4 regions of the Parageobacillus caldoxylosilyticus genome follow, and region 3 is predicted to be linked to each of the others. Evidence: riboswitches for the same ligand, from Rfam matches in the RefSeq annotation. Region 3 holds a riboswitch; each other region holds the start of a gene.

Region 1 (7,582 bases), 270 kb from region 3:
CCTTCACTTCTAATTTTTTCTCTTTTATAATCGTCTCTAATAAATGTTCACATCCTTTTTGAATCAGCTCGTATACTTGTGCAAAATTCCCGGTATAATACGGATCCGGCACATCAGCCATCTCGCTGTCAGGAACAAAGTCAAGCAGCCGGCCGATAAACCCCGTTTTATTGTACCCGGCCAATCTCCGCAAATTTCCTACATTTTCTGCATCCATCGCAATAATGTAATCAAATGTCTGCAAGTCCCTTTGATCGATTTGCCGGGCGCGAATTCCGGAAAAATCAATATTATTTTTCTTTAATATGAGTTGGGTGCCTTCATGCGGCGGTTCGCCAACATGCCAATTTCCCGTTCCCGCTGAATCTACAGTAATTTTTCCTTCCAATCCCTTCTCCTTCACTAAATGCCGAAAAATCGCTTCCGCCATCGGCGAGCGACAGATATTCCCCAAACAGACAAACAACACTTTTACCATCGTTTCACCACTCCTCTCGACCTCATTATATACAAAAACAGTAGTACAATGTATTTCTTTCTGTGGTACAATACATATAACCTGGCAAAGGAGGGAGTAAAAAAATGGATTTGTCAAAAAAATCAACAGAAAATGTCGAGTATATGGTAGAAAAAATAAAAGCAAAGTTAAAAGTATTAAATTTAGACGCAATTAAACCTTCTCATTTTTCGGAAGAGTGGTATGATGAGTTGAAAGAAATATATGACATGGTAATGAAAAGAGAGACGTTCAGCCCGAGCGAAATGCAGGCGATTGCCGAAGAGCTGGGAAATTTGCGAAAGAAATGAAATTCCTTTTTCGTTTCTTTCCAATGTGGCAGGAAGCTTTATATCACGGCTTTTTCGCTTCGGTAATCGCGCTGACCAATGCCGGATTTGATATTGCCGGTTTGTCCCTCATTCCATGATTGCGATGCTTATGTTTATCGGCCACATCGGCATTTTATCCTTTCTTTTTCTCATCCTCGGCATAGAAATAAAAGAAACATACCATTCCCCAAAAGAACGCGTCACTGATCGGATCAACCAAGGTACAGCAAAGCACCTTGGTTTTTACATGTGAAAAACAGATCAACAAAGAAAGCTGATTCTTGATGCCCATAGCCAAAAAATAGTTCCTTTTTCCCTTTACAAAAAAATAAATTCCCATAGAAAAACTAGGATTGACTTCCGTGTGAATTGTGTTAAAATTTTAATCAATTACAATTACATAAAACTTATCAAGAGTGAGGGAGGGACTGGCCCGATGAACTCCGGCAACCTGCTTGGCCGAAAGCAAGGTGCTAATTCCAGCAAAATGGGTACCATTTTGGAAGATAAGGCGCTATCAGTGACCGGTTGGCTCTTCCAAAATGGGAGAGCGTTTTTTATCAGCGCTCGTTCTCTTTCTATTCCAATATAACCAATTAATCCACTTTATTTTCTTTGACTTCAAAGGAGGGAGAAAGATGCTCACTTATCAAACGTGGGAAACGGAAGAAAAACCGTCATTTCCTCACGATAATGAAACAAAAGGGGCGCTTGATGTCCTCGCTTGGGCATACCGCCAATATGAGAACAATATTGTGTATGCCTGCAGCTTCGGCATTGAAGGAATCGTGTTAATTGATTTAATTTCGCAAGTAAAGCCAGATGCGGAAATCGTATTTCTCGATACCGGTCTTCATTTTCGTGAAACATACGAGACAATCGAAAAGGTAAAAGAAAAATATCCTTCCCTCCGCATTGTAATGAAACAGCCAAGCTTATCCTTAGACGAACAGGCAAAACAATTCGGGGACGAATTATGGAAGCACCATCCAAATAAATGCTGTGAATTGCGGAAGGTGATTCCACTGCGCGAAGTATTGACCGGGGTAACCGCTTGGATTTCCGGCCTGCGCCGCGAACAATCGCCGACACGCAGCCACGTCCAATACATTAATAAAGATGACAAATTCCAATCGATCAAAATCTGCCCGCTCATTCATTGGACATGGAAAGACGTATGGAACTATGTATATAAATACGAGCTTCCGTACAATGTGCTTCATGATCAAGGTTATCCAAGCATCGGCTGCGAGCCATGCACAGCCCCTGCTCTCGATCCGAACGACTTGCGTTCCGGCCGCTGGGTCGGTCACAAAAAAACGGAATGCGGGCTTCATATCTCATAGGGAGAGACACGAATATGCTCCTTGTTGTTGCTTTTATCGTATCCTTTTTCTTTGCGATGAATATCGGTGCCAGCGGCGCCGCCGCCGCAATGGGAGTGGCGTACGGATCCGGCGCCATCAGGCGGAGATCAACTGCCCTTCTGCTTTGCGGATTAGGAGTGTTTCTTGGCAGCCTCGTCGGCGGCGAGGTCGTCAAAACGATCGGTTCCGGGATTATCCCGTCTTCCATCTTGACCATCAAAATTGTCGTGATCATTTTAACTGCCGCGACAATATCCTTATTCGCCGCCAATATCATGGGCATTCCGCTCTCTACGAGCGAAATTACGGTCGGTTCGGTTGTCGGCGTCGGCATTGCCTATCAAACCGTATATTTTCATAAATTGCTGTTTATTGTTTCCATATGGATCATTATCCCCATCATCGCCTTTGCATTTACGTTTTTCGTAGGAAAATGGTTTTTATCGCTAAAGCGAAAATATCCACAATTAGAACAAGGCAGATGGGGAAAAACGTTCGTCACGCTTTTAATTGTGACCGGCTTTTTTGAAGCTTTTTCGGCTGGAATGAACAATGTTGCCAATGCGGTCGGCCCACTTGTCGGCGCCGGATTAATTTCCGTTTCCCATGGAACGATATTCGGCGGCATATTCGTCGCCCTTGGCGCCATATTGCTTGGAAGACGCGTTTTAGAAACAAACGGAAAAAAAATCACGAACTTCTCTCCGTTTGAAGGCAGCGCGATTTCCGGCACCGGCGCAACACTCGTCATTCTTTCGTCCATTTTCGGGCTGCCCGTACCGTTAACCCAAATTACTACCTCTGCCATCATTGGCATCGGGACAGCAAAAAACGGCTTTTATATTTGGCAAAAGCGCATTGTCATTCAGCTATTAAAAGTTTGGTTTGTATCACCTATTTTTTCGCTAGTTATTTCGTACAGTCTCGTTAAACTGCTGCTTGACAGCGATCTTTATACAATCATCGCCATTTTCAGCGTTTGTCTCGCTACCCTTGGCATTATTAGCCTAAAGAAAACCATCGCCGAAGAACAGCGGTCCTTGCATGAAAGCGGCGGTGGCATTTAACCAACGATAAAACTTATTTTTCCGATAAAATAAATAAATTTAGGAGGTATCAACATGAGCTTAAGCATTCCACATGGCGGCACTTTAGTGAATCGTTGGAACCCTGACTATCCAGTAAATACCGTCACAAAAACGATTGAGTTGTCTAAGGCGGAATTAAGTGATTTAGAGCTAATCGGAACGGGAGCTTACAGCCCGCTTACCGGCTTTCTGACAAAAAACGATTATGATTCTGTTGTCGAAACCATGCGGCTCACTGATGGCACCGTATGGAGCATTCCGATTACCCTTGCTGTAACCGAAGAAAAGGCAAAAGAGCTTTCTGTCGGCGAAACGGCGAAACTCGTTTGCAACGGAGAAGTATATGGAGTCATTGACATTCAAGAAATCTATCAACCTGATAAAACAAAAGAAGCAGTTCTTGTCTACAAAACAGATGAACTCAAACATCCAGGCGTACAGAAACTATTTGAAAAGCCAAATGTGTACGTAGGCGGGCCAATTACATTAGTTAAACGGACCGACAAAGGTCGGTTTGCTCCGTTCTACTTTGATCCGGCGGAAACACGCAAGCGTTTTGCCGAGCTTGGCTGGAACACGGTGGTCGGCTTTCAAACGCGAAATCCTGTCCATCGCGCCCATGAATACATCCAAAAATGTGCGCTCGAAATTGTCGACGGTCTCTTTTTAAACCCGCTTGTCGGCGAAACGAAAGCGGATGACATCCCGGCGGACATCCGCATGGAAAGCTATCAAGTATTACTTGAAAACTATTATCCGCAAGACCGCGTATTTTTAGGAGTGTTCCAAGCAGCGATGCGCTATGCCGGACCGCGGGAAGCAATTTTCCATGCGATGGTGCGCAAAAACTTCGGCTGCACCCACTTCATTGTCGGCCGCGATCATGCCGGCGTCGGCAACTATTACGGCACGTATGATGCGCAAAAAATCTTCTTGAATTTCACTCCGGAAGAACTTGGCATTACGCCGCTGTTTTTCGAACATAGCTTTTATTGCACGAAATGCGAAGGCATGGCGTCAACGAAAACATGCCCGCATGATCCGAAATACCACGTTGTATTATCCGGCACAAAAGTACGGGAAATGCTGCGCAACGGACAAGTGCCGCCAAGCACGTTCAGCCGTCCGGAAGTCGCAGCGGTATTGATTAAAGGACTAAAGCAGCGCGAAGCTGTCACCTCATCTACACGTTAAAGGAGGAGCGAGATTGAGCACGAACATCGTTTGGCACCAAACAGCGGTTACAAAAGAAGACCGCCGCAAACGCAACGGGCATCACAGCTGCATTTTATGGTTTACCGGGCTTTCCGGCTCCGGTAAATCGACGATCGCCAATGCCGTGTCAAAAAAGTTATTTGACCTTGGCATTCAAAACTATGTATTAGACGGAGACAATATCCGCCATGGACTTAATAAGGATCTCGGCTTTTCCGCCGCAGACCGCACGGAAAATATTCGCCGCATCGGCGAAGTCGCCAAGCTGTTTGTCGACAGCGGCCAATTCGTCCTAACGGCATTTATTTCTCCTTTCGCGCAAGATCGCGAGCTTGTGCGCCGTTTAGTAGAAAAAGACGAGTTTATCGAAATTTATGTGAAATGCCCGCTAGAAGAGTGTGAGAGACGCGACCCAAAAGGGCTGTATAAAAAAGCGAGAAACGGCGAAATTCGCGATTTCACCGGCATCGATTCTCCGTATGAAGCGCCTGTCTCGCCGGAACTGACGATTGAAACCCATCGCTACACGATCGATGAATGCGCCAATCAAGTGATTGCTTACTTGTGCGATCGAAATTTTATCAAGGGGGAATCTTAAAATGGCGTATGAAAAAGTATGGGCAAATAACCCAAATTTAAACAAAGTGGAATTAAAAAAGCTCAAAAAAGACGGATTAAAAATTTTTGATGATATTCCTTATTATGCAAAACACGGATTCTCTTCTATCCCGCAAGAAGAATGGGATCTTTTCAAATGGGCGGGGCTTTACCTGCAGCGCCCTAGAGAAGCCGGCTATTTTATGATGCGCGTTTGCGTTCCTTCCGGGATTTTGAATAACGAGCAACTCGAGACGCTAGCGGGCATCGCCCGTGATTACGGACGTGGTTTGTTTGACATTACAACCCGTCAATCTGTTCAATTCCATTGGCTGCGAATTGAAAACATTCCTGATATTTTTGAACGCTTAAAGCGGGTGGGGCTATCTACCGCCGGTGCCTGTGGCGACATTACGCGCAATATCGTCGGCAACCCGCTTGCCGGCATCGATCCGGACGAACTGTTCGACACGAGAGAAATCGTCCGCGAAGTATATGAATTTTTCCAACGCAATGAAGATTTCTCCAACTTGCCGCGCAAATACAAAATTTCAATCAGCGCCAACGTCTATAACACGGTTAACGCGGAAATCCATTGCTTGTCGTTTACGCCGGCGAAAAAAGTAATCGACGGCAAAGAAGTTCTTGGATTCCATGTGAAAGTCGGCGGCGGTTTATCGTCTGCTCCATATCTTGCCCAAACGCTGGATGTGTTCGTGACGCCAGATCGCGTGAAAGACGTCGCTGTCGCCGTTACAACGATTTTCCGCGATTACGGCTATCGTGAAAAACGCCATCGCGCCCGCCTCAAATTCCTTGTCGCTGACTGGGGCGTCGATAAATTTAAAGAAAAATTAATTGAGCTCACAGGGCCTCTCCCATCGAAAGGTGAAGACGTACAAAAAGGTTGGAATCCTGGCTATTTCTACGGCGTCCATCGCCAAAAACAAGAAGGATTAAACTATATCGGCTTCAACGTTCCATTAGGCCGCTTAAGCGCGGATGAAGTATTCGAAATCGCAAGAATCGCCCGTCAATATGGCACCGGCGAAGTCCGTACTTGCAATTCGCAAAACTTAATTATTCCAAATATCCCAGATGAATACGTTGACGCTGTGTTGCAAGAAAAAGTGTTTGAACGGATTACTATCCGTCCGAAAACATTCACCGGTTATTCTGTTTCTTGCACCGGCACTGAATTTTGCAATTTGGCGCTCGTCGAGACGAAGGAACGGATGCGGCGCGTCGCTGAATATTTAGACGAACGTTTGGAACTGGACGTTCCAGTACGCATTCATATGGTTGGCTGTCCAAACTCATGCGGTCAACGGCAAATCGCTGATATCGGCCTACAAGGCATTAAAACGAAAACAAAAGACAGAGGCATGATCGAGGCGTTTGAAATTTACGTCGGCGGCACATTGCTCAACGGCGGAAAGTACAATCAAAACCAAAAATTAAAAGGAAAAATAGACGCGGAGCAAATTTCCGAAGTGCTTTTACATCTATTAACCTATTTCAAAGAAACAAAATTGCCGGGTGAAACGTTCTTAGCGTATTTAGACCGCGTCGGCATCGAAGCGCTGCAGGCGGAACTTGACCGCATTTTAGCGCAAGTCAGCACGGTGGCATAAAAGGTGGCTGCAATGTTTCTGTACCGGTTTGAAGTAACAACGAAAACAGAAGTCATTTATGTCGTCATCGCCGCCACCGATGATGAACAAGCGTTTCGCCTTGTTGAAGTAGAATTAGAAAAACATTTTTTAAAAGTTCCTGATTATACGGATATTTCTCTACATGAAAAAAAACCGATTCGCCGCGGTGGCGGGTTCGTTGTCTACAGCGAACCCCGCCATTCTTCCTGAAAACAAAGCAAATGGAGAAAGGGCTGAAACAAAGATGGGAAAAGTGTACCTTGTCGGCGCGGGTCCCGGCGACCCTGAGCTGATTACCGTTAAAGGGCTGAAATGCATCCAGCAAGCCGATGTCATTTTATATGACCGCCTCATTAATGAGGAACTGCTGTCCTATGCTAAAAAGGATGCAGAGCTCATCTTTTGCGGCAAATTGCCGGGCTATCATACGATGCAGCAAGAAACGATTAATCATTTCCTTGTTCGGCACGCCAAAAAAGGAAAGACGGTCGTCCGTTTAAAAGGCGGTGATCCGTTTGTGTTCGGCCGCGGCGGTGAAGAAGCGGAAGCGCTGGTCAAGCATGGCATCGAGTTTGAAATCGTTCCTGGCATTACCTCGGGAATCGCCGCTGCTGCTTACGCCGGCATTCCGGTCACCCATCGCGATTTCAGCTCTAGCGTTGCTTTCATCACCGGCCATAAGCGGAAAGGAAGCGAAGAAGAAATCAAATGGGAAACCCTTGCAAAAGGCATTGATACGCTTGCCATTTACATGGGCATTAGCAATCTCCCGTATATTTGCAACCAGCTGATGAAATACGGAAAATCTCCTTCCACGCCTGTGGCCGCTATT
Region 2 (7,582 bases), 780 kb from region 3:
ATTTCACTTCCATCTTTAATTTCATCGAGCGATTTAAATTTCTTCGAGTAAATTCCCATTGGTGCCGTTGGAACGATAATCACTTCGGAAAGATCGAGGTGATGCTCTTTTGCGAAGTTTTCCATGTAAATTTTATGCTGGAATAAATTAGCGTCTAGATCGCCGTTGGCTAGCGCCAAGTTTGGCTGAATATAGTCGCTGAATTCGACTACTTTTACTTTGTATCCTTTCTTTTCCAATATCGGTTTAATCGCTTTATTGACCATGTCGCTGTAAGGGCCGGAAGTCGCTCCGATCGTTAGCTCTTTTTTCTCTGGAGTGCCGGAAGCTGTTTCCTTGCCCGCGCATGCGGCAAGAAGCCCAATGGAAAGCAAGAAAACGAGAAAGATCGATAGTTTTTTCATGATAAAGTCCCCCTTAGTAGTTTATATTTTAACGACCTCACCGCTTATCGACCAAGCGGGCAATGCGGTCGCCGACAAACTGAATGATTTGGACAAGACAAATTAAAATGACGATCGTTGTAATCATAACGGTATTGTCGTAGCGGTAATATCCGAAGCGAATGGCAAGGTCGCCGATGCCGCCGCCGCCGACAATGCCAGCCATGGCCGAATATCCAACTAAACTAATCGTTGTAATGGTAATTCCATGCACAATGCCAGGGCGTGCCTCAGGCAGCAGCACATCTTTGATAATCATCCACGGTGTCGCCCCGACGGCAACCGCCGCTTCAATCACCCCTTTTTCGATTTCCCGCAACGATGTTTCTACAATTCTTGCAAAAAACGGAACGGCAGCGACCGACAAGGATACGGACGCGGCGGTAGGTCCGATCGTTGTTCCGGTAATCAGTTTCGTAAGCGGCAGCAGCCCGACGAGCAGGATGACAAACGGTATCGAGCGAATCATATTGACGATAAAGCCAAGGACGGATTTGACCACTGTGTTCTCCAAAAACAGACCGCGGTCGGTGACGAATAGGAGAATTCCCAGCGGCAAACCGGCAAGGACCGCGACGAAAAGGGAAATCGCCACCATATAAATCGTCTCTAAAAACGCTTTGTTCAGTTCGGGAATTAAGTCGATCAGCGCATCAAGCAGCATGTGCAATCACTTCCAATCCGTTCGTTCTTTGCGAAATGTAGTGAATGGCCCGCTCGATTTCTTCCGGTTCGCCGGTCAGCTCCATGACAAAAATTCCAAGCGGCATCTCTTGGATATACTCGATTTTTCCATGCAAAATATTGCCTTTTACTTTAAAGGATTGCAGCATATCAGAAACAATCGCTTCCTCGGCGGTCTTCCCTTTGAATTGGATCTTGACAATCGTTCCTGTCCGCTTCTGCAGCAGATGATCAGGGAGTTCAAACCGCAATACACTGTTGATAAAGGACTTCGTTAGTTCTTCTTTCGGATTTGTAAAAATGTCATATACGGTTCCTAATTCGATGATTTTCCCGTTTTGCATGACGGCGACGCGGTCGCATATATCCTTGACCACTTCCATTTCATGCGTAATCAGCACAATCGTAATGCCAAGTTCACGGTTGATTTTTTTCAACAGCGCCAAAATCGATTTCGTTGTACTTGGGTCGAGTGCCGATGTTGCTTCGTCGCACAAGAGGACGGTCGGGTCGTTGGCAAGCGCCCGCGCGATGCCAACCCGCTGCTTTTGCCCGCCGCTTAGCTGGAAAGGATACGCGTCCCGTTTATCGGAAAGCCCGACCATTTCAAGCAATTCATTGACTCTTTTTTCAATTTCTTCTTTTGGCTTTTTTGCCGCTTTTAAGGCAAAGGCGACATTTTCAAACACTGTTTTGGAGCTGACAAGATAAAAGTGCTGAAAAATCATGCCGATTTTTAAACGGGCTTGCCGCAGCTGTTTGTTGTTCAATGTCGTTAAATCGACACCATCGATGATGACTTGGCCAGATGTTGGGCGTTCCAAAAGATTTAAGCAGCGCAGCAACGAGCTTTTGCCGGCGCCGCTATAGCCGATAATTCCAAAGATCTCCCCGTCTTGAATGGTTAAGGATACGTTGTCGACGCCGACAACTTGCTTTTTTTTCGTGGAATAGATTTTTGTTACATTTTTTATTTCAATCATCACTTCTTCCCTCCCGATCTATTTGCGGAGTTTTAGTAATTCTGAAAAACTATTGTATATTAAGAAGTGTTGCTTCTTTGTTTTTCCTGGAGCTGAAAAAACAAAAACGCCCCTTTCATTCAGAAAGAGGCATCGGTATGTAAATTACCCGACTTATCTTTCAGAATGAAAGCCATTCTGCAGGAATTGGCACCGTTCCCTAAAAGGGAGGTTGCCGGACGTCATTGGGCCTGTTCCCTCGGTCACTCTTGATAAGCGGTTCGTTGTATGCAATTTTTACATTCATCATAATTCCAAAAAAGCCGGTTGTCAATATTGGTTTTGGCGATGACGGGATAAGACAACGCTTACATCATTGTTATACCGCAAAAAAATTTTTTCGCAGGTGTTTTCCTCTTTCGTGGAGAACAAATTAATGAAACGGGACAAAATACATATTTAATAGGTGAGGTGAGCAGAATGCATATCGTTACAGCCGCAGAAATGTACGAAATCGACCGCGACACAATTGAACAAATCGGCATCAGCGCCGATTCCTTAATGGAAAACGCCGGGCAGTCGCTGTTTCATGTGCTGCGCGAACGCATTCCCCGTTCGGCCCGGGTAGCGGTGCTAGCGGGAACAGGGAATAACGGCGGTGACGGATTTGTCGTCGCAAGAATGTTGAAAAGCTACGGATATGATGCTGATTTATGGCTTATTCCGCCGAAAGAAAAGATAAAAGGGGCGGCGAAAACGGCGCTTGAGGTGTATGAGCGTTCCGGATATGACTGGAAACCATATGCGGGAAATGAACAAGCGTTTGCCACGCACATTTTACAATACGATGTCATCATTGACGCCTTGCTTGGCATTGGCATCAAAGGGGAGGTGCGTCCGCCGTATAAAGAGATCATTGAGCTTGTCAACCGCTCCCGCGCTATTGTCTATGCGATCGATATCCCAAGCGGAACGCCAGCGGATGGGGGAGAGGCAGAAACAGCGGTTCGCGCCGATGTCACGATCACGATTCAATGCCCGAAATTAGGGGCGTATACTTTTCCGACAGCAGATTATTACGGTGAACTGCTCCTTATCGATATCGGCATTCCGCCGCTTGCCGTCAAGCGGAATGCCGCGCCCCGCTTTGTATGGAAAGAGGACGACGTCGTGCGGACGCTGCCAAAACGAAAACGATCGTCTCATAAAGGAACACATGGAAAATTGTTGGTTGTTGGCGGTTCTCGCGCGATGACAGGAGCGATTACGTTAACAGCCAAAGCGGCGCTGCGAAGCGGAGCGGGATTATTGACGATGGCGGTGCCGGATGACATTTATTCCGTTGTCGCCAACCGTGTTCCGGAAGCGATGTACTATCCTTGCCCGGCGCGGGACGGGGCGTTTTCCGGCGCCATGGATGTATCGGCGCTTGATATCGATGCGATCGCCATCGGTCCGGGGCTTGGCCGTACGGATGGTGTCCGCGAACTTGTTTCCAACATCGTGCAGAAGCCAGTGCCGCTTGTTATTGACGCGGATGCGCTGTTTTTCTGGAACGAGTACGCCGCGCTGATCCATGAACGAAAAGCAGCAACGGTGGTCACCCCGCATCCCGGAGAAATGGCGCGCATGCTCAATCTATCGATCCGTGACATCGAAGGTGATCGGTTTGGCACATCGAAGCGTCTAGCGATGGAGTACGGTATCTACGTCGTGTTGAAAGGACCTTATACGATTGTGACAACGCCAGACGGTTCGCAATACGTCAACACGACCGGAAATCCAGCCTTGGCGAAAGGCGGAAGCGGCGATGTGCTGACGGGTATGGTTTCCGCGTTTCTTATGCAGCATCATTCTGTACAAGAAGCCATTAGCAATGCTGTCTGGGTTCATGGAAAAACCGCCGATATGCTTGTAGCACGCAGCCATTCACAATGGGATGTGCTCGCTGGCGATTTGATCGAAGCAATTCCGGCAGTGCTTTCGTATGTGCAGGAGAAACAAAGGGGGGATATGGGGTGAAAAATGGGAGATGGTGGTGGGACATGTAATGATGGGAATCGGTGCTTTTTTGCTTTGGGGGGAGTGTTGACCTTGGCGAAGCATACGCCAATCATTGGCTTCGCGAAAGCGGGGGACATGCGGACGCGGATACTTATCATATTATCTTATCCGAAGCGATTCGTATGTATCGCTCGGCAGGGGCAATTTTATTCGCCATTGGGATATGGTTTCTGCGTAAAGAAGCGATGCGCTAGAGTATAGAAGCGCATCGCTTTTCTTTTTATCGTAGGGAGTAGCTCAAATCTCCCATACCCGTTTTAGTTCGCGAATTCCGGCGCGGATGCCCTCCTCGCTCATCCCTCCAAAGCCTAGCAAAATATAAGAAGGCGGTGTTCCATCGTTTCCAAACCAATATTTCGCTGCCGAATAGACGAAAATGCCCGCTTTTTCTGCTTTTTGCACCAGTTCGTTGGCGTTTTTGTCTTTTATTTTTACAAGAAGATGGAGTCCCGCTTTGTCACCGATGATCGTTGCTTGATCACCGAAGTATTCGCGAATCGCTTCGATGAGCGCTTGCCGTTTTTTTGCGTAGATGGTGCGCATGCGGCGGATATGGCGTTCAAAATGGCCTTCACGCATAAATCGGGCGAGCGCTTTTTGAATGATAATAGGGACGGTTTGATGATAGTTGGCACAGCGTTCATGAAACCGCGCCAGCAAACTTTGCGGCAACACCACAAAGCTTGTGCGGATGGCAGGAGTAAACACTTTCGAAAACGTGCCGACGTAAATGACGCGATCTTCCGTATCGAGCGCTTTTAACGCAGGGACTGGTTTGCTCCCGTAGCGGAATTCGCTATCGTAATCGTCTTCGATTATCAATCCGTTAGACTGTTGCGTCCATTTCAGCAGCTTTTGCCGCTTGCCGATCGGCAGCACCATCCCAAGCGGCAATTGGTGGGAGGGGGTGACATAGACAAGTTTGGCGTTTGTTGTTTGCAGCTGGTCGATGTTTAGCCCATCTTCTTCCAGTTCAATTGGGAGAATAGAAAAATGGTGATTTTGAAACACGGTGCGAATGACATCATAACAAGGATTTTCTAAAGCGACCGCATCGTGACGAAAATCGAACAGCTGGCATAAGACGCCAATCAGTTGTGGCGTGCCAGAGCCAATAACGATTTGCTCAGCCGAACAGCGAATGCCGCGTGTGTAGTACAAATAGTGTTGAATTTCCTCGCGCAAGCCGATATCTCCTTGACGATCGCCATACCATAGTAATTCACTTTGCTCCGAATCCATCGCTGCAAGAAGACATTTCCGCCATGTTTTCATTGGAAAATGGGCAAGGTCAATATGACCGTAGCGAAAGTTATAGCGAATTTGCTTGCTTTTCGGAGCCTTCACGAGTACATCTGGTTGGAAAACAAATGATTGGAGAGGCTCTTCCAGTTCTTTGACAATAAACCCTACGCGCGGTTTGCTTTCGATATATCCTTCGGCAAGAAGCTGCTGGTATGCGGCTTCGACGGTATTTTTGCTGATGGCTAAATGTTGGGAAAGCGCGCGAATCGATGGGAGTTTGCTTCCTTTTTGGAGATGGCCGTTTGCAATTTCCTCTTTTATATACGTATACACCTGCATGTAAAGCGGTGTACGGTTTGTTGGATCGAGAATGGGCTGCAATTCCACTACATTTTCCTCCTCTGACCCTTCTTTTTTCTTGCATTCTGTCCCTGTTCATCAGGTCAGTTTTTCTCTATGATTCAATTATATCACCATGAAGGAGGAGAAATGGATGAGAAGAGACATGTTGGGGTGCAAAGACGAGCAAAAAATCAACCGGTTTTTACAGGAAGCGTTGACCGGCTTTTTAGGTCTGGCAGATGGTGGTGAGCCGTATGTCGTGCCGCTGAATTTCGTATGGTGGAACGGTTGTGTATATGTCCATGGAGCGGAAGAAGGGAGAAAAATCGATATCATCCAGCGCAATCCGCGCGTTTGCTTTACCGTTAGTGAACATATAGGGACAATGGTGCATCCAGTGCCAGCCAAAACAAGCACCGCTTATATGAGTGTTATGTTGTTTGGCAAAGCCGAGATTGTTTCCGATTTAGACGAAGCGACCGATGCGCTTAGGCAGCTGCTTGGCAAATATGTGCCCGGCTATTTTCACCGTCCGTTGTCACAGCAACATGTGGCGTCATACCGTTCATCCATGGGCAGCGCCGCCGTTGTCATCAAAATCATTCCTAACCTTATTACAGCGAAAGAAAAACCGTTAGAGGAAGATCGCTGGTTTTATAAAGGAAGAACCGTGCGGGACGATGCCGGCAGGATTTTTTGATGAAATGATAGATAGAAAATTTTGTTTATTTTTATTATAATGAATATACCATTCATTTTATGGAATATATGTTTCATTATATGGAACAAAAGGAGAGCAAGATGAATAAAACAGTCGTTAAAACGATGGAAATATTAAAACTGTTCATTGACCATGAGCGGCTTACGCTGCAGGAAATGGTCGAATTATTGCAAATGCCAAAAACGTCGGTCTATCGGATGGCGCAATCGTTAGTAGAGCTCGGTTTTTTACACAAAACTAATGATTATTATCAGCTCGGTTTAACATTGTTGTCGTTTGGCATGCTCGTTGCGGAACGGCTAGATCTCCGGCAAATCGCGCTTCCGATTATGCAGCAGCTGAAAGAAGACACGAAGGAAGCAGTCAATTTAGTCATTCGTGACGGCGATGAAGCAATTTATATTGAGAAAGTCGATACATCGGAACCGGTGCGCGTGTATACGAAAGTCGGGCGGCGTGCTCCGTTATACGCCGGGGCGTGTCCTCGCATCTTGCTTACGTTTATGGAACGAGATGAACAACAGCGCTACATCGACCGTGTTCAGTTGGTGAAGATTGCAAAAAATACAATTGTCCAGCGGGACACATTGCGGGATAGGATTGAACAAGACCGAAAGCGGCAATATACGGTCAGTTATTCGGAATTAGAAGATTATTCAGCCGCGATTGCGGTGCCGATTTTCAATCATGAAGGAAAAGCGGCAGCAGGATTAAGTGTCGCTGGCCCGGAACATCGGTTTTCACCGGAAGCGATCGAACGAATGGTTCCAATGCTAAAGCAGGCTGCCCAGCAAATTTCCACCCAGCTCGGTTTTTCAAGGAAGGGATGACAATGGATTATATGATGTTTCCGTTAAGTGAATATGCGGTGACGATTCGTTTTTCCACGAAAGTAGATGAAGCAGTGAATGACTACGTTCATCGTGTCGCCGTTTTTTTAGAACAACAGAAAAAGGATGGGATTTTTGATATTGTCCCAACATTTTCCTCAGTGACGGTGTATTACGATCCGCTTGTCGTTGGAAACTACGAGGAAATGTGCGAGTGGCTTCGAACAGAGCTCGAGCGTGTCGAACAGGTGGAAGCGCCGCCATCACGAACCGTTGTCATTCCTGTTTGTT
Region 3 (7,582 bases):
TTCACAGTGGCGAGAATGACCTTTCCTTTTGCGCTGTCTTCTTTTTTCTCCATGTATGGCTCTAAAAAGGCGACCGCCGCTTTCATCACTTCCGCGCTTTGCAATACTTCGGCGACAATGAGCTGGTTGTTGTTAAAGAGCCGGCCGACTTCGTCCATCCCGGCCATCAGCGGGCCGTTAATAATGGCAAGCGGGTCAGGATAAACTTGCAGAGCCTGTTTTAAATCGGCAAACAGCCCTTCTTTCGTGCCTTCGACGACATAGCCCGCGAGCCGCTCTTCTAAGCTAAGTTCTATTTTCGCTTTTTTCGGCTCTTTTGTTTTGTCGCGGTAAAATTGGATAAACGTATTTAATGTTTCATCGTTTGTGTTAAACAGCAATTCTTCCGCTAACCGCACTTCTTCTTCCGGAATCGAGGCGAAGCGTTGCAATTTTTCCGTGTTGACGATCGCGTAATCAAGACCGGCCTGCGTGCAATGATATAAAAAGACGGAGTTTAAAATTTCCCGTCCGACCGGCGGAAGCCCGAACGAGACGTTGCTGATGCCGAGCATCGTTAAACAGTGGGGCAGCCGCTCTTTAATAAGGCGGATGCCTTCGATCGTTTCTTTAGCGGAGCCGATGTATTGTTCATCGCCGGTGCCGACCGGGAACACAAGCGGGTCGAAAATAATGTCATGCGGGGATACCCCGTATTTGTTGACAAGCAGGTCATACGAGCGCAAAGCGATTTCCAGCTTCCGCTCGGCCTTCACCGCCATTCCTTGTTCGTCAATCGTGCCGACAACAACGGCGGCGCCGTATTTGTGAATAAGGGGTACGACTTTGGCAAACCGTTCTTCGCCATCTTCCAGATTGATCGAGTTAATGATCGCTTTTCCTTGCGAATAGGTGAGGGCGCGCTCAATGACCTGTTCATCGGTTGAATCGATGACAAGCGGTACTTTGACTTTTTTGACAACTTGCTGAATAAATTTTTCCATATCCTCTTGTTCATTGCGGTCCGGGTCGGCCAGGCAGATGTCGATGACGTGGGCGCCGTTTTTCACTTGCGCGCGGGCGATTTCCGCCGCTTCTTCGTATTTTCCTTCAGCGATGAGTCGTTTAAATTTGCGAGAACCGATCACGTTCGTCCGCTCGCCGACAAACAATGGCCGCATCGTTTCATCGTAAATAAGCGGATCGATGCCGGAGACGGCATGAATGGCAAAAGACTTCGGAATCGGCCGCGGCGGAATATCGCGGACCGCTTCGGCGATGGCGCGGATATGTTCCGGCGTCGTTCCGCAGCAGCCGCCGACGATGTTGATCCAGCCTTTTTCGGCGAAACGCTGAACTTTTTTCGCCAGCATTTCCGGCGTCTCATGGTAATGTCCTTCCTCATCGGGAAGACCGGCGTTTGGGTAGCAGCTGACCGCCGTATTGGCGAGGGAAGCGAGCGTGCGCAAATGGTCGGTCATAAACTCCGGGCCGGTCGCGCAGTTTAAACCGACGGCAAACGGTTTCATATGCTGAACGGAGATGAAAAACGACTCGATCGTCTGCCCGGCCAGCGTCGTGCCCATCGGTTCAATCGTGCCGGAAATCATGATCGGCACCCGTTTGCCGACCGCTTCAAACGCCTTGGAAATGCCGATAAAGCCGGCTTTAACGTTTAAGGTGTCCTGGCACGTTTCCAAAAGCAGCAAGTCGACGCCGCCAAGCAATAACCCGCGCGCTTGTTCTTCGTAGGCGGCGACTAATTGGTCAAACGTCACGCCGCCCGTGACGGACAGCGTTTTTGTCGTCGGTCCCATTGAACCGGCGACAAAGCGCGGCCAATCGGAAGTCGAGTAGGCGTCGGCGGCTTTGCGCGCAAGCTTGGCCGCTTCGATGTTTAATTCGAGCGCTAAATGGCCGAGCTGATATTCCTCTAACACGATGCTTGTCGCGCCAAACGTGTTCGTTTCAATAATATCCGCGCCCGCCTGCAAATACGCATCATGAATGTGTTTGATCACATGCGGGGCAGTGAGCGTCAAATATTCGTTGCATCCTTCGTATTGCTCGCCGCCGAAATCGTCGGCCGAGAGCTTTGCGCTTTGAATCATCGTTCCCATTGCGCCGTCAATGACGAGAATCTTTTTGGCAAGCTGTTGTTCGAGTGTTGCGTTAGCCATGGAGTACCTTCCTTTCTTGTGCGGCTTTTTCTTTTTCGTGAATATAGCGGACGAGTTCGGCTGTCATTTCATAGCGTAAAAACGGCGTAATGAGGTAGATGCCGTTAAATAAGTCAAAAGCGGCGTCAATGAGCGATTTGGCAATCGCGATCCCTTCGCGCGCCGCTTGCACTGGGTTGTTGGCGCATGCCGCCATGCGCGAGCGGATTTCTTCCGACAGCGTAATGCCCGGCACTTCATGGTGAAGGAAATCGGCGTTGCGCGCGCTCACAAGCGGCATAATGCCGATGTAAATCGGCGTTTCGAGATGTTTCGTCGCTTCGTACACTTCCTCGATTTGCCGTTCGGAATAAAGCGGCTGGGTAATAAAATAGTGGGCGCCGCATTGAATTTTTTTCTCCAGGCGCTCTACGGCCTTATCCAAATGGCGGACGTTCGGATTAAAGGCCGCGGCGATCGAAAAATTCGTTTTTTGTCCGAGCGGTTTTCCCGAATACGACAGTCCTTCGTTAAATTGGCGAATGAGCCGAATCAAGTCGAAAGACGATAAGTCGTAGACCGATGTCGCCCCAGGAAAATCGCCGATTTTCGATGGATCGCCGGTAATGGCGAGCACATCGGTGATGCCGAGCGTATGCAAGCCCATCAGATGCGACTGCAGCCCGATCAAATTGCGGTCGCGGCAGGTGATATGAATAAGCGGACGGATGCCGAGCTGTTGTTTGACGATGGAGCCGAGCGCCATGTTGCTGATTCGTGGGGTAGCCAGCGAGTTGTCAGCCAGTGTCAGGGCATCAATGTTTGCCTCTTTCAGCGCTTTGGCGCCTTCTAAAAATTTGGCGATCCCTAATTTTTTTGGCGGATCGAGCTCGACGATCACCGAACGGCGCTCGCGGACGATGTCTTGCAGCGGCGGCGCCGCGTTTGGCTCGTTTGATGATATGGAAACGGAAATATGGCGCTGTTTGACTGTTTTCGTTTGCACCGGCGTCCGATCGGTTAAGGCGTTTGCCATCGCTTCGATATGTTTCGGCGTCGTGCCGCAGCACCCGCCAATCAGGCGCACGCCTTGCTCACGGAAGGCAAGCGCTGTTTCTTTAAAATAATCCGTGTTTGTTTCATAGACAAGCCGTCCGTCGCGATAATCCGGCAGGCTTGCGTTCGGATACGCGGAAAGAAACGCTCTGTTTGGCAGCGGCACTTCCTCCAGCGAGCGGATCATATGGTACGGGCCGAGACGGCAGTTTAGACCGACGACATCGGCTCCCAACTGTTCCAGGCGCGCCAATGCTTCGGCAAGCGGAGTGCCATCTTGCAAGACGCCGACTTCATGGAGGGAGACGTGCGCGATAATCGGCTTATCCGTTTCTTTGCGCGCGATCGCAAGCACTGTCTCTAATTCTTCTAAATCGTAATACGTTTCGAGCAACAAGCCGTCGACATCCTCATTTAACAGCACAAACAATTGCTCGCGAAACGTCCGCTTTACCTCTTCGATGGAAACGGCGCTTTTATTGATACTGCGCAACCCGCCGATCGTTCCAAGCACGTAGGCTTTATTTCCCGCCGCCGCCTGTTTGGCGAGCCTTACCGCCGCGCGGTTAATCGCCGGCACCTCGTCTTCGAGTCCATAGCGGGCGAGTTTGACGTAGTTGGCGCCATATGTATTCGTTTGAATGACCTCGGCGCCTGCGGCGATATATGCTTCATGAATATGAATGATCTCTTCCGGCTTCGATAAATTTAGTTCTTCAAAACATCGGTCGACGCCGTGCGAGTATAATAGCGTTCCCATCGCGCCATCGGCGATGAGGATGCGTTCTTTTAAGTCTTGCAAAAGTCCCACGCTCATTCCCCCGTTCTATGAAAATGGTAAAAGAAAAAAGCCTTCTATAAGAAGAAGACTTTTTATGTATCGTCTCTTCTTATCTTCCAGGCGCTTTCGCCTGTCTGGATTTAGCACCTTGGCTTCCGCCAGGTTGCTGAGGGTTCACTGGGCCAGTCCCTCCCCCTCTCTTGATAAGAAATTCGCTATGAAGTTGTAGCCAAACGTTTCAACGATATAGTTTTGATATTAATATATAATGTAAAGCATTTTCTGAAAATATTCAATATAATGAAATCGTTTTCAAGAAAATATCCCATCCTTACATGGAAAAAGCATTAGTGCTTGATATTTAATGAAAACAGTGTCATTCACTATAGTGAACGTGAATGATTGGAATTTATAAATGTGGAAATAGTGGGGAAGAGCATAAAAAAATGTTACGGGCACTTAGTGCCGTAACATCTTTTTTATCGATAGTTGACAAATTGCACATCAATTGGCAGATCAGCTTCGCGAATTGCGGCGATGACCTTTTGCAAATCGTCTTTGCTTTTGCCGCTGACGCGGATTTGATCATCCTGTACTTGGCTTTTCACTTTTAGGCCGGTGTTTTTAATGATCGTGTTGATTTTTTTCGCGTTTTCCTTGTCGATGCCTTGTACGAGTTTGGCGCGCTGGCGCACCGTACCGCCTGATGCCGGCTCAATTTTGCCGTATTGAATGTTTTTCGTCGGCACGCCTCGTCTAATGAGCTTGCCGATCAGCACGTCTTTAAGCTGTTCCAATTTAAATTCATCGTCGGAAATGAGAACGAGTTCGTCTTTTTCTAAGGAAATGTCGCTTTTGCTGCCTTTAAAGTCATAGCGGTTTTTAATTTCTTTCAGTGCGATGTTGATCGCATTGGTGACTTCGGATAAGTCGATTTTGGATACAATATCAAAGGAACTTTCTTTCGACATACACAACCTCCAGCACTTTCGTTATTTAATTTTCATTATAGTAAAATGTGGCAAGGGACACAACAAGAAAAGGAGTGGGGGACCAAACACGGATAGCAGCGTTCTTGTGATGCAGGGAAAAACGACGTTTTGCGCGGAACTGTCAATTGGAGTGGGGAATAATAAGAGTGAAAATATAGACAAAGGAAGAGGCTGCAATGAAACGATTCATTCCTGGAGAAATCATGACATTAACGGTAAAACGGGAAATGCCGTTTGGCTACGTTTTAACGAACGGCATGGAGGAAGTGCTGCTGCACAAAAGCGAAGCGAATACAACGCTTGCGGTGGACGATGAGGCAACCGTATTTTTATATCATGACCACGACGGGCGGCTATGCGCCACTATGAAAATGCCGAAAATCACGAACAACCGCTACGACTGGGTTGAAGTGGTGGACGTCGTTCCAAGATTGGGCGTTTTTGTCGATATTGGCATTTCTAAAGATTTGCTCGTGTCCATCGATGATTTGCCGCCGCTTCGCTCGTTATGGCCAAAGCGAGGGGATCAATTATATTGTTCGTTAAAAACGGATAAACGCGGCCGCCTTCTTGCTAGGCTTGCTGATGAGGAAACGATGAAACAAATCGCTGTGAGCGCGCCGGAATCAGCATTTAACCAGAATATTCGCGGGCGTGTCTACCGCGTGATTAAAGTAGGAGCGTTTCTTATCTCCGATGTCGGCTATCTCGGTTTTGTTCATGAATCCCAGTGGCGAAACGCACCGAGGCTTGGGGAAGCAGTGGAAGGACGGATTATCGCCGTCAAAGAGGACGGGACGGTGAACGTATCACTGTTGCCGCGCAAGCATGAAAGCATCGACGAAGACGCGGCGGCCATTTATGCCTATTTAGAAAGCCGTGGAGGGGCGATGCCATATCATGACAAAAGCGATCCCACTGATATTCAAGCGCGCTTTCATATGAGCAAGGCCGCCTTTAAACGTGCTTTAGGCCGCTTAATGAAGGAAGGAAAAGTATATCAAGAAAATGGTTGGACGTATAAGAAGGAATAAAGGGGGCAGAGCCAGTCCGGCTTTGCTTTTTTCGTTCCAAAAACTTAATAAATGTCGAACCATGCCGATAAACAATAATGGACACTATGAAAAGAAGGGGACGAATACATGAAACAACAAAGACGTATATGGCATCTTGTTATCGCGTTATTGGCTATGTTTGTGATGATGTCCGGCTGTTCGCCGGAAGAGACAGTGGCAAAGAAAGACAGGATCAAAGTCGGGATTATGCTGTCGGACGTCGGACTTGGGGATCAATCGTTTAGCGACTCCGCGTTTCGCGGATTAATGAAAGCACGAGATGAACTAGGCATTATTTTTGATTACCGTGAATTGAAAGATACGAAAACGTATGAACAAGGGTTAAAAGAGCTTGTTGCAGATGGCAATGATATCATCATCGGCCTTGGCTTCATGGTGCAAGAAGAATTGGAAAAAGTGGCGAAACAACATCCGAAACAGCGTTTTATTTTAGTTGACGCTGTTTCTGATTTGCCAAACGTGACATCTATTGCGTTTAAAGAAGATGAAGGAAGCTTTCTTGCCGGAGTGGTGGCGGCGCTGACGACGAAAACAAACCGCCTCGGGTTTATCGGCGGGGCGGATGTGCCGTTGATTCATAAATTTGCAACGGGATTCGAAAAGGGGGTTAACGCCGTAAAGCCATCCGCTTCTGTTCAAATTGTCTATGCCGGCGATTTTGGCAATGACAAGCTCGGCGCTAATATCGCCAAAGATATGTTTGCCAAACAGTGCGACGTCGTGTATACGGCGGCTGGGTTTACCGGAGTCGGCGCGCTTCGGGAAGCGGAGGCGCGCGGTGTGTATGCCATTGGTGTAGACAGCGACCAATATTTTTACGCGGAAAAAGCAGTGGTGACGTCGATGGTCAAAAATGTCGATGTCGCTTTGTTTCGCGTGTTAAAACAATACGTGGAAAAAGGGGAATTGCCAACCGGTACCGTTCAGCTGGGGTTGGCGGAAAATGGAGTCGGGCTCGCGCCGATTCGCGTTGTGCCATGGGATGAGCAAAAACAACAGCTGCTTGAACAGTGGAAACAAAACATTGTGGACGGCAAAGTGACAACCAAGTAGCACAGAAAAGGGGATTAGAATGACAATTCGCAGAAAATTATGGCTTCATTCGTTTCTTTCGCTTATTGCATCGATCATATTGATGGGGTTCATTATCGCCAATATGTTGTCGATTCAGGCAACGAATAAAGATATCGTTCCGGTTTTGCTGACGGTAGAAAAGCTCGAGGCAAGCATGAAATCGGCAAAGCAAAGCTTAAACAATGCCGCTTATAGTATGACAGAAGGAAATAAACAAGAAGTTTTGACGCAAATCGAAGCGACAGAAAAGCTGATTGGCAAATTGGAAAAATCGTTGAAACAAAAGGAATTCCGCTCTCTATTAGCGAAAGCGAAACAAAAATTTGCCGATGTACACACCAAGTCGATTGCCGCTCTTGAGCATCGCGATGCATCGGAAGCGAGACGGCAGGCAATGCGAATCGAAGGGGCGGTCAATGACGTTTACACGCTGCAATTATATGCAAACGATTATTACAAAGAGCT
Region 4 (7,582 bases), 130 kb from region 3:
AAAGAAGGGCGGTTGCTGCCGCTTCTTGAATCGCGCCAAACAGGCTGACGTATAAATGGTCCTGAAGCAAATTAATCGCCGCAATCACGCTTTCATTGCCGACGGCAAATGCGACGCGCCAGCCCGCCATATTATACGTTTTCGAAAACGTATAAATTTCCACGCCGATGTCTTTTGCCCCTTCTGCCTGAAGGAAGCTAACCGGTTTTTTTCCATCAAAGCCAATCGCACCGTAAGCAAAATCATGGACGACGCAAATCCCGCGCTTGGCGGCAAACGACACCGTTTCCTCGAAAAATTCCTGCGAAGCAGTCGCTCCGGTTGGATTATTTGGATAATTTAAAAACATAAGTTTAGCTTTTTCTGCAATATGGCGAGGAATGTCACTATAATCAGGCAAAAACCCATGTTCGGCACGCAATGGCATCATCACCATTTTTGCACGCGCCAGCGCAATCCCCGACCAATAGTCAGGATACCCCGGGTCAGGAACGAGCACGATATCACCAGGATTCACGAGGCATTGCGGAATCTCGACAAGCCCCGCTTTACCGCCGAACAAAATGGCGACTTCTTTTTCGGGGTCAACGGTCACGCCGTATTCCCGTTCGTAAAACTCGGCAACCGCCTGTTTCAAAAAAGAATACCCTTGAAACGGCGAATATTTGTGATATTTCGGGTTTGCCACCGCCTTTTGCATCGCTTCGACGATATGCGGCGGTGTCGGCTGATCCGGATTTCCTTGTCCTAAATTGATGACATCGTATCCTTCCGCGATTTTTTTGGCTACTTTCGCGACTAATGAGGCGAAAAACTGCTTTGGAAGCCCTTCTAACAGGTCGGATAACGGAAATTGTTTTGTCATGCTTAACACCTTCTCAAAAATTTCTTGAAATTCTAGTGCAACATCATATATCGTAAAAATCAAAATGTAAAGTAAATTTTTTCGAGGTGAACACGAATGACATTAAAAATTGCCTGCCTGCAGCTGGATATTGTCTTCGGCAGTCCGCACGAAAACGAACAGGTTGTAGAAAGAGAAATAGAAAAAATTGCAAAAGAACGTCCGGATGTCATCGTTCTTCCTGAACTATGGACGACTGGCTATGACTTAACTCGTCTCGATGAAATCGCCGATGAAAATGGCGAACGCGCGAAAACGTTCATGACAAAACTGGCAAAATCGTACCGCGTCCATCTTGTCGCCGGTTCAGTCGCCAAAAAAACGGCAAAAGGCGTGACAAACACGATGTATGTCGTCGACCGAAACGGCACGGTCGTTGGCGAATACAGCAAACTGCACCTCTTTCAGTTGATGGATGAGCATCTTTACCTCCAGCCTGGGGAGGATACCGGTTTATTTACGCTCGAAAACACCTTATGCGCCGGTGTCATTTGCTATGACATCCGCTTTCCGGAATGGATCCGCGTCCATGCGGTCCAGGGGGCGGAAGTGCTGTTTGTCGTTGCCCAGTGGCCGCTCCCCCGCCTTGCCCATTGGCGCACGCTGCTTGCGGCGCGCGCCATTGAAAATCAATGCTATGTCGTCGCTTGCAACCGCGCCGGCAGCGACCCGAACAACGTGTTTGCCGGCCATTCCATGATCATCGATCCATGGGGAGAAATCATTGCCGAGGCGGGCGAGGAGCCTTGCGCACTCACCGCGCAAATCGATTTGCAAAAAGTGCAGGAAGTGCGGGCGCGCATCCCGATTTTTGCCGATCGCCGTCCCGAATATTATCAGACGGCAGAAAAAAATTTTAAAAAAAGTATTGACAAATGAATTCGTCAGCGTGTATGATTCGAATCAAACGCACAAATATTTTCTAACATAAGCAAAAATTCGAAAAATGAATATACTGAAAATACTCTTATCAAGAGTTGGCTGAGGGAATTGGCCCAATGAAGCCCAGCAACCGACCGTAATACTATCGTGAGATAGGGCGCACGTTTTTTTCGGCGCCGGAAGTTTCATCTTCCGCAGGGCACGGTGCTAAGTCCAACAGAAAGACTTGTTCTTTCTGGAAGATAAGAGGTGCGAAGACTTGGAATCTTCAAGCCTCTTTCTATGCAGAAAGAGGCTTTTTAATTTATTTGCTGAAGGGGGATTTTATTCCAATGTCGATCTCACATTCATCCGTTTATGAACCATTAACAGAACAAGGAGCCATTTCTTTAGCCGTGCGCCTCGGCCTCTTCCGCGAAGGAGCGCCGCTTGTCTGCCGGGAAATCGGGGACGGTAACCTTAATCTCGTTTTCCGCATCGTCGATAAAGAAGCGAAAAAAGGGATTATCATCAAACAAGCCCTTCCATATGCGAAAGTCGTTGGGGAAAGCTGGCCGCTCACCTTAAAACGCGCGGTAATCGAAAGCAATGCGCTGCGCACATTTGCCGGCTATGCGCCGCAATATGTACCAAAAGTTTACTATTCCGATGAATCTTTAGCCATTACCGTGATGGAAGACTTGTCGCGTTTGCAAATTGCCCGCAAAGGCTTGATTGAAGGGAAAACATATCCGCTTCTATCTCAGCATATCGGCGAATTTATCGCAAAAACGTTATTTTACACGTCGGATTTCGGCATGAATCAGCAAGAAAAAAAACAGCTGGCGCAAAGCTTTGTCAATCCGGAACTGTGCAAAATCACGGAAGATCTTGTATTTACCGATCCGTTTTTTAATCATGAAACGAACAACTTTGAAGAAGAACTGCGCGACGATGTCGAATCGCTTTGGAACGATGACAAACTTCACTTAGAGGTTGCCAAATTAAAGCGCAAGTTTTTAACCGAAGGGGATGCGCTCATTCACGGTGACTTGCACACAGGCAGCATTTTCGCCAGCGACAAAGAAACGAAAATCATTGATCCAGAGTTTGCGTTTTACGGTCCATTTGGATTTGACATCGGCCAGTTTTTCGCAAACTTGCTGTTAAATGCGTTGTCCCGCCCAGAATCGCAGCAAGAGCCGTTATTTGCTCATATTGACAACACATGGAAAGTATTTACAACCGTCTTTTCTGAACTTTGGCATACGCACAATGTCGAACCGTATGCGAAAACGAAAGGACTATTAGAAGAGGTGCTGCATCATACCTTTGTCGATGCGATCGGCTTTGCCGGCTGCGAAGTGATCCGCCGCACAATTGGCTTGGCACATGTCGCCGACCTGGACGGCATCGAAAATAAAGAGGAACGTTTGCAAGCAAAACGCCACGCGCTTCGCCTTGGCAGAAGCCTTATCTTGCGACGTGAAACATTATCTAGCATCAAAGAAATTCGTTCTCTTTTCGCACAAACAGTGCTAGCACCAACGAATTAACACAATGAAAGGAAGAACCATATGGCAGAACCATTCGCAATCCCACGCTCTGTAGAATGGAACGACACGCATATTACGATTTTAAATCAACAAAAGCTGCCGTTAGTGACGGAATATTTGCGATTGGAAAATATTGAAGACGTTTGGGAGGCGATTGCGTCGCTGAAAGTGCGCGGCGCCCCGGCAATCGGCATTGCCGCCGCTTACGGCCTCGCGCTTGCCGCCCAGCAATATGAAACAGAATCACTGGAACATTTTAAAAAACAGTTGCAAAAAGACCGTGACTACTTAGCAAGCGCCCGGCCAACAGCAGTCAATCTGTTTTGGGCGCTGGACCGCCTTGTTGCCAGCATCGCCCATGCTTCCTCTGTCAATGAAGCAAAAACAACGCTCGTCCATGAAGCGATTCGTATTCAAATTGAAGATGAGGACGTTTGCCGGCGAATCGGGGAACATGCGCTTTCCTTGTTTCAAAACGGCGACCGCATTTTAACGATTTGCAACGCCGGATCGATCGCCACCGCCCGTTACGGCACGGCGCTTGCCCCGTTTTATTTGGCGAAAGAAAAAGGAATGAATCTGCACGTGTACGCGTCGGAAACACGCCCTGTCCTGCAAGGGGCAAGATTGACGACGTGGGAATTAATGCAGGCTGGCGTAGATGTGACGCTTATTACCGATAATATGGCGGCACAAACGATCAAGGCGAAAAACATTACCGCCGTCATCGTCGGCGCCGACCGCATTGCCGCCAACGGCGATACAGCCAATAAAATTGGCACGTTTGGCCTTGCCTTGCTGGCTAAAGCATTCGGCATTCCGTTTTATGTAGCCGCGCCGCTGTCAACGATCGATTTAGCGACAAAAACAGGAGAAGAAATTCCAATCGAGGAACGCAAACCAGAGGAAGTGACACATATCGCCGGAACGCCGATCGCCCCGGAAGGAGTAAACGTCTATAATCCGGCCTTTGACGTTACGCCGCACCATCTCATTACGGCTATCATTACCGAACAAGGCATCATTCGCGGCAATTATGAAACGGAACTTCCAGCACTATTTGCAAAGGGGGAACAGCATGAAGCGATTTAGACTTAACTATTTATTGGCACTTCTTTTTTCCGCTATCGTCATCCTTAGCGGCTGCATGAACGAACAAGATGCCGTCAGTCCGAAACCGGCCAAACAAGAAAACGGCACGGCTGAGAAAACGGCCGAAACGACGGCGGCGGCAACCGAACAAGCAGAAATCCCTGATAAATTAAAGAAACCGATTAAAATCGCCGCCATTATGCAAATGTCGATTGGCACCTTTTCTTCGCAATATATCGCCGGGGTAAAAGAACAAGTGCAAAAATTTGGCGGCGAAGTGCAAATTTACAATGCGGACAACGATTTAACGAAAATGGCTTCTTATGTCGAAACAGCGATTACGCAAAACGTTGATGCGATTCTATTAGACCATGGCCGGGCGGATGCGCTCGAAGGACCGGTGAAAAAGGCGGTCGCGAAAGGCATTCCTGTCGTCGCGTTTGACAACGATTTAAACATCCCAGGCGTAACGGTCATTGACCAAGACGACTACAGCCTCGCCTGGAAGACGTTAAAAACGTTGGCCGAAGACTTAAACGGCGAAGGAAACATCGTCACGATTTGGGTCGGCGGATTTACACCGATGGAGCGGCGCCATGTGATTTACGATGCGTTTAAAAAACGCTATCCGAACATCAAAGAAGTGGCGAAATTCGGTACAGCCAGCGCCAATACCGCCTTGGACACGCAAACGCAAATGGAAGCGATTTTGAAAAAATATCCGAATAAAGGCGATATTGATGCGGTGTTTGCGACTTGGGACGAATTTGCCAAAGGCGCAACGCGAGCGATCGAGCAAGCAGGACGCAATGAAATTAAAGTATATGGCATCGATTTAAGCGATGAAGATTTGCAAATAATGCAAAAACCAAACAGCCCGTGGGTCGCTACGACCGCAACAGACCCGGCGGAAGTCGGCCGCGTTCAAGTCCGCTTTGCTTATCAAAAAATCGCCGGGGAAAGAACGCCAAACATTTATTCGCTAGAACCGCATTTAGTCAAACGATCCGATTTGCCTAACCAACAAGTGTCAATGAAAGACCTTCACCAATACATCGCCGGATGGGGACAGTCGAATGTGGCGGTTTCCCCTTGGATGAAAACGCTGGAAGCACAGGTGAAGAACAAATGAGCGGTCTTTATATGAATCATATTTATAAATCGTTTGGAACTATCAACGTATTAAACGGCGTGAGCCTCCATGTTCAACCTGGGGAAGTTCACGCCCTTTTAGGGATGAATGGCGCCGGCAAAAGCACATTAATGAAAATTCTGGCAGGCGATCTTTCCCCTGATCAAGGTACGATTACCATTGATGGGAAAGAGCAGCAGTTTTCCTCGCCTGCTGATGCCAAAAAGGCGGGCATTGGTTTAGTGGTTCAGGAAGTCGATACGGCTCTCTTTCCCGCCTTGACTGTCTATGAAAATATTGCCGCCGATGAGATCGCAAAGACAAAACAAAAGCCACTGCTTTCATGGAAACAACAAAAAGAACGGGCTGCAGAGCTGTTGCGCCGAGTCGGCCTGTCGATTTCGCCGGCCAAACTCATTCGCGAATGTTCCCTGCATGAAAAACAGCTGATTGTTCTGGCAAAAGTCCTGTCTTCTTCAGCACGCTACATCATTTTGGATGAGCCGACCGCCGCGCTGAGCGAGACGGAAACAAAGCGGCTGTTTACGATTATCAATGAACTTAAAGCGCAAGGCGTTTCCTTTATCTATATTTCTCACAAATTAAAGGAAATTAAAGAAATTTGCGACCGCGTCACGATTTTGCGCGATGGGAACGTCGTCCACCATGGCGATGTTGCCTCTCTTTCTCTAGAAGAAATGATCCGCTATATGGTAGGACGCTCTTACACAACGGCGCAAAGGGAAACCCGCACATACGGGGATGATCGTCTTTTTGAAGTGAAACAGCTTCATATCGCTAAAACAAATACAACGGTCGACCTCTACGTTCATAAAGGGGAAATTGTTGGCATCGCCGGACTTGTCGGAGCGGGAAAAACGGAGCTGGCGGAAAGTTTAATTGCCAGCAGCAAAACAACCGGCGAATGGTGGATCGACGGAAAACGTTATGCATTTGCTTCCCCAAAAGAGGCGATTGCGGCCGGCATTTGCTTAATTCCGGAAGAACGGAGAAAACAAGGACTTTTTCTTCAGGAACCAGTTCGCACCAATCTTACCGTCCGGCTACTATCTTCATTAACGAAATGGCTGTGGGTGCGGCAAAAAAAAGAAACATCCGTTGCCAAACAGCTTGTCGATTCCTTGCAAATTCATCCGCCTTTCCTGTCGACGAGCGTGCGGCAATTAAGCGGCGGCAACCAGCAAAAAGTCGTGATCGGGAAATGGTTAAAAACCGATGCGCGCATATTCATTTTTGACGAACCGACAAAAGGAATTGACATCAACGCCAAGCAAGAAGTATTTTCAATCATCCGTTCCCTTGCCGACGAAGGGAAAGCGATTTTGTATTTAACAAGCGAATTTCAAGAACTGCTTGATATTGCCGATACGATTTACATCATGGTGGACGGCAAGCTGATCAAACGCGTGCCCGCCCATGACATCACCTATGAACAACTCATTTATTACTGCAGCGGAGGTGAGATGGATGGCACAGCCAGCCGTTTCGGTCGCCAAGAAAAAGCAAGCGCCATCTCTTCTTGAATTTTTATATAAACATGGCACATTGCTTGCCATTCTCGTTGTCATCGCCTATTTTGGCATCACGCAAGACCGCTTTTTTACGTACGAAAATTTCAGCGATATTTTGCGCTCGATTTCCATCGTCACGCTCGTTGCGATTGGCATTACGTTTTCCCTTATTGTCGATGGATTTGATTTATCCGTCGGCTCGACCGTCAGCCTGGCAACCATCGCCAGCGCCGCGGCGCTCGTATTATACCGCCAGGAAATTCTCGTTACTTTGCTTGTTCCGCTTTTACTGGGAATTGCCGTCGGCTTGTTAAACTCGTTATTAATTGTGAAATTAAAATTGCCGGATTTATTGGCTACACTGGCAACGATGTACGCGATTAACGGTGTGCAGCTGACATATACGAAAGGATTTTCCATTTACAACGACATGCCGCTTCCAGACGGAGGAACGGCGCCAGGCAAATTTATTCCTTCCTTTTTATTTATCGGTCAAGGGGAAGTG

The links. Region 3 has a riboswitch for S-adenosylmethionine ahead of BV455_RS05135 (bifunctional homocysteine S-methyltransferase/methylenetetrahydrofolate reductase). Riboswitches for the same ligand answer to the same signal wherever they lie in the genome.
Region 1: linked by a shared signal. The riboswitch ahead of BV455_RS06530 (phosphoadenylyl-sulfate reductase) and the one ahead of BV455_RS05135 (bifunctional homocysteine S-methyltransferase/methylenetetrahydrofolate reductase) in region 3 are both predicted to bind S-adenosylmethionine.
Region 2: linked by a shared signal. The riboswitch ahead of BV455_RS01195 (methionine ABC transporter ATP-binding protein) and the one ahead of BV455_RS05135 (bifunctional homocysteine S-methyltransferase/methylenetetrahydrofolate reductase) in region 3 are both predicted to bind S-adenosylmethionine.
Region 4: linked by a shared signal. The riboswitch ahead of mtnK (S-methyl-5-thioribose kinase) and the one ahead of BV455_RS05135 (bifunctional homocysteine S-methyltransferase/methylenetetrahydrofolate reductase) in region 3 are both predicted to bind S-adenosylmethionine.

Annotation. Positions count from the first base shown of each region.
Region 1 covers NZ_CP040553.1:1,266,906-1,274,487, forward strand. The annotation lists gene BV455_RS06520 (low molecular weight protein-tyrosine-phosphatase) at 1-478, opposite strand, end outside; gene BV455_RS06525 (DUF1128 domain-containing protein) at 583-807, shown strand; SAM riboswitch class I at 1,233-1,341, shown strand; gene BV455_RS06530 (phosphoadenylyl-sulfate reductase) at 1,467-2,174, shown strand; gene BV455_RS06535 (inorganic phosphate transporter) at 2,189-3,262, shown strand; gene sat (sulfate adenylyltransferase) at 3,317-4,477, shown strand; gene cysC (adenylyl-sulfate kinase) at 4,491-5,096, shown strand; gene BV455_RS06550 (nitrite/sulfite reductase) at 5,098-6,729, shown strand; gene BV455_RS06555 (DUF3906 family protein) at 6,742-6,960, shown strand; gene cobA (uroporphyrinogen-III C-methyltransferase) at 6,995-7,582, shown strand, end outside.
Region 2 covers NZ_CP040553.1:212,704-220,285, reverse strand. The annotation lists gene BV455_RS01205 (MetQ/NlpA family ABC transporter substrate-binding protein) at 1-404, opposite strand, end outside; gene BV455_RS01200 (methionine ABC transporter permease) at 442-1,107, opposite strand; gene BV455_RS01195 (methionine ABC transporter ATP-binding protein) at 1,097-2,110, opposite strand; SAM riboswitch class I at 2,261-2,368, opposite strand; gene BV455_RS01190 (NAD(P)H-hydrate dehydratase) at 2,570-4,111, shown strand; gene BV455_RS01185 (hypothetical protein) at 4,153-4,347, shown strand; gene pdxR (MocR-like pyridoxine biosynthesis transcription factor PdxR) at 4,391-5,785, opposite strand; gene BV455_RS01175 (pyridoxamine 5'-phosphate oxidase family protein) at 5,892-6,440, shown strand; gene BV455_RS01170 (IclR family transcriptional regulator) at 6,542-7,291, shown strand; gene pxpB (5-oxoprolinase subunit PxpB) at 7,294-7,582, shown strand, end outside.
Region 3 covers NZ_CP040553.1:997,626-1,005,207, reverse strand. The annotation lists gene metH (methionine synthase) at 1-2,159, opposite strand, end outside; gene BV455_RS05135 (bifunctional homocysteine S-methyltransferase/methylenetetrahydrofolate reductase) at 2,152-4,005, opposite strand; SAM riboswitch class I at 4,082-4,185, opposite strand; gene BV455_RS05130 (YajQ family cyclic di-GMP-binding protein) at 4,455-4,946, opposite strand; gene BV455_RS05125 (CvfB family protein) at 5,144-6,001, shown strand; gene BV455_RS05120 (BMP family lipoprotein) at 6,110-7,096, shown strand; gene BV455_RS05115 (methyl-accepting chemotaxis protein) at 7,116-7,582, shown strand, end outside.
Region 4 covers NZ_CP040553.1:869,755-877,336, forward strand. The annotation lists gene BV455_RS04430 (pyridoxal phosphate-dependent aminotransferase) at 1-865, opposite strand, end outside; gene BV455_RS04435 (carbon-nitrogen family hydrolase) at 962-1,783, shown strand; SAM riboswitch class I at 1,869-2,035, shown strand; gene mtnK (S-methyl-5-thioribose kinase) at 2,119-3,321, shown strand; gene mtnA (S-methyl-5-thioribose-1-phosphate isomerase) at 3,343-4,413, shown strand; gene BV455_RS04450 (sugar ABC transporter substrate-binding protein) at 4,400-5,545, shown strand; gene BV455_RS04455 (sugar ABC transporter ATP-binding protein) at 5,542-7,089, shown strand; gene BV455_RS04460 (ABC transporter permease) at 7,034-7,582, shown strand, end outside.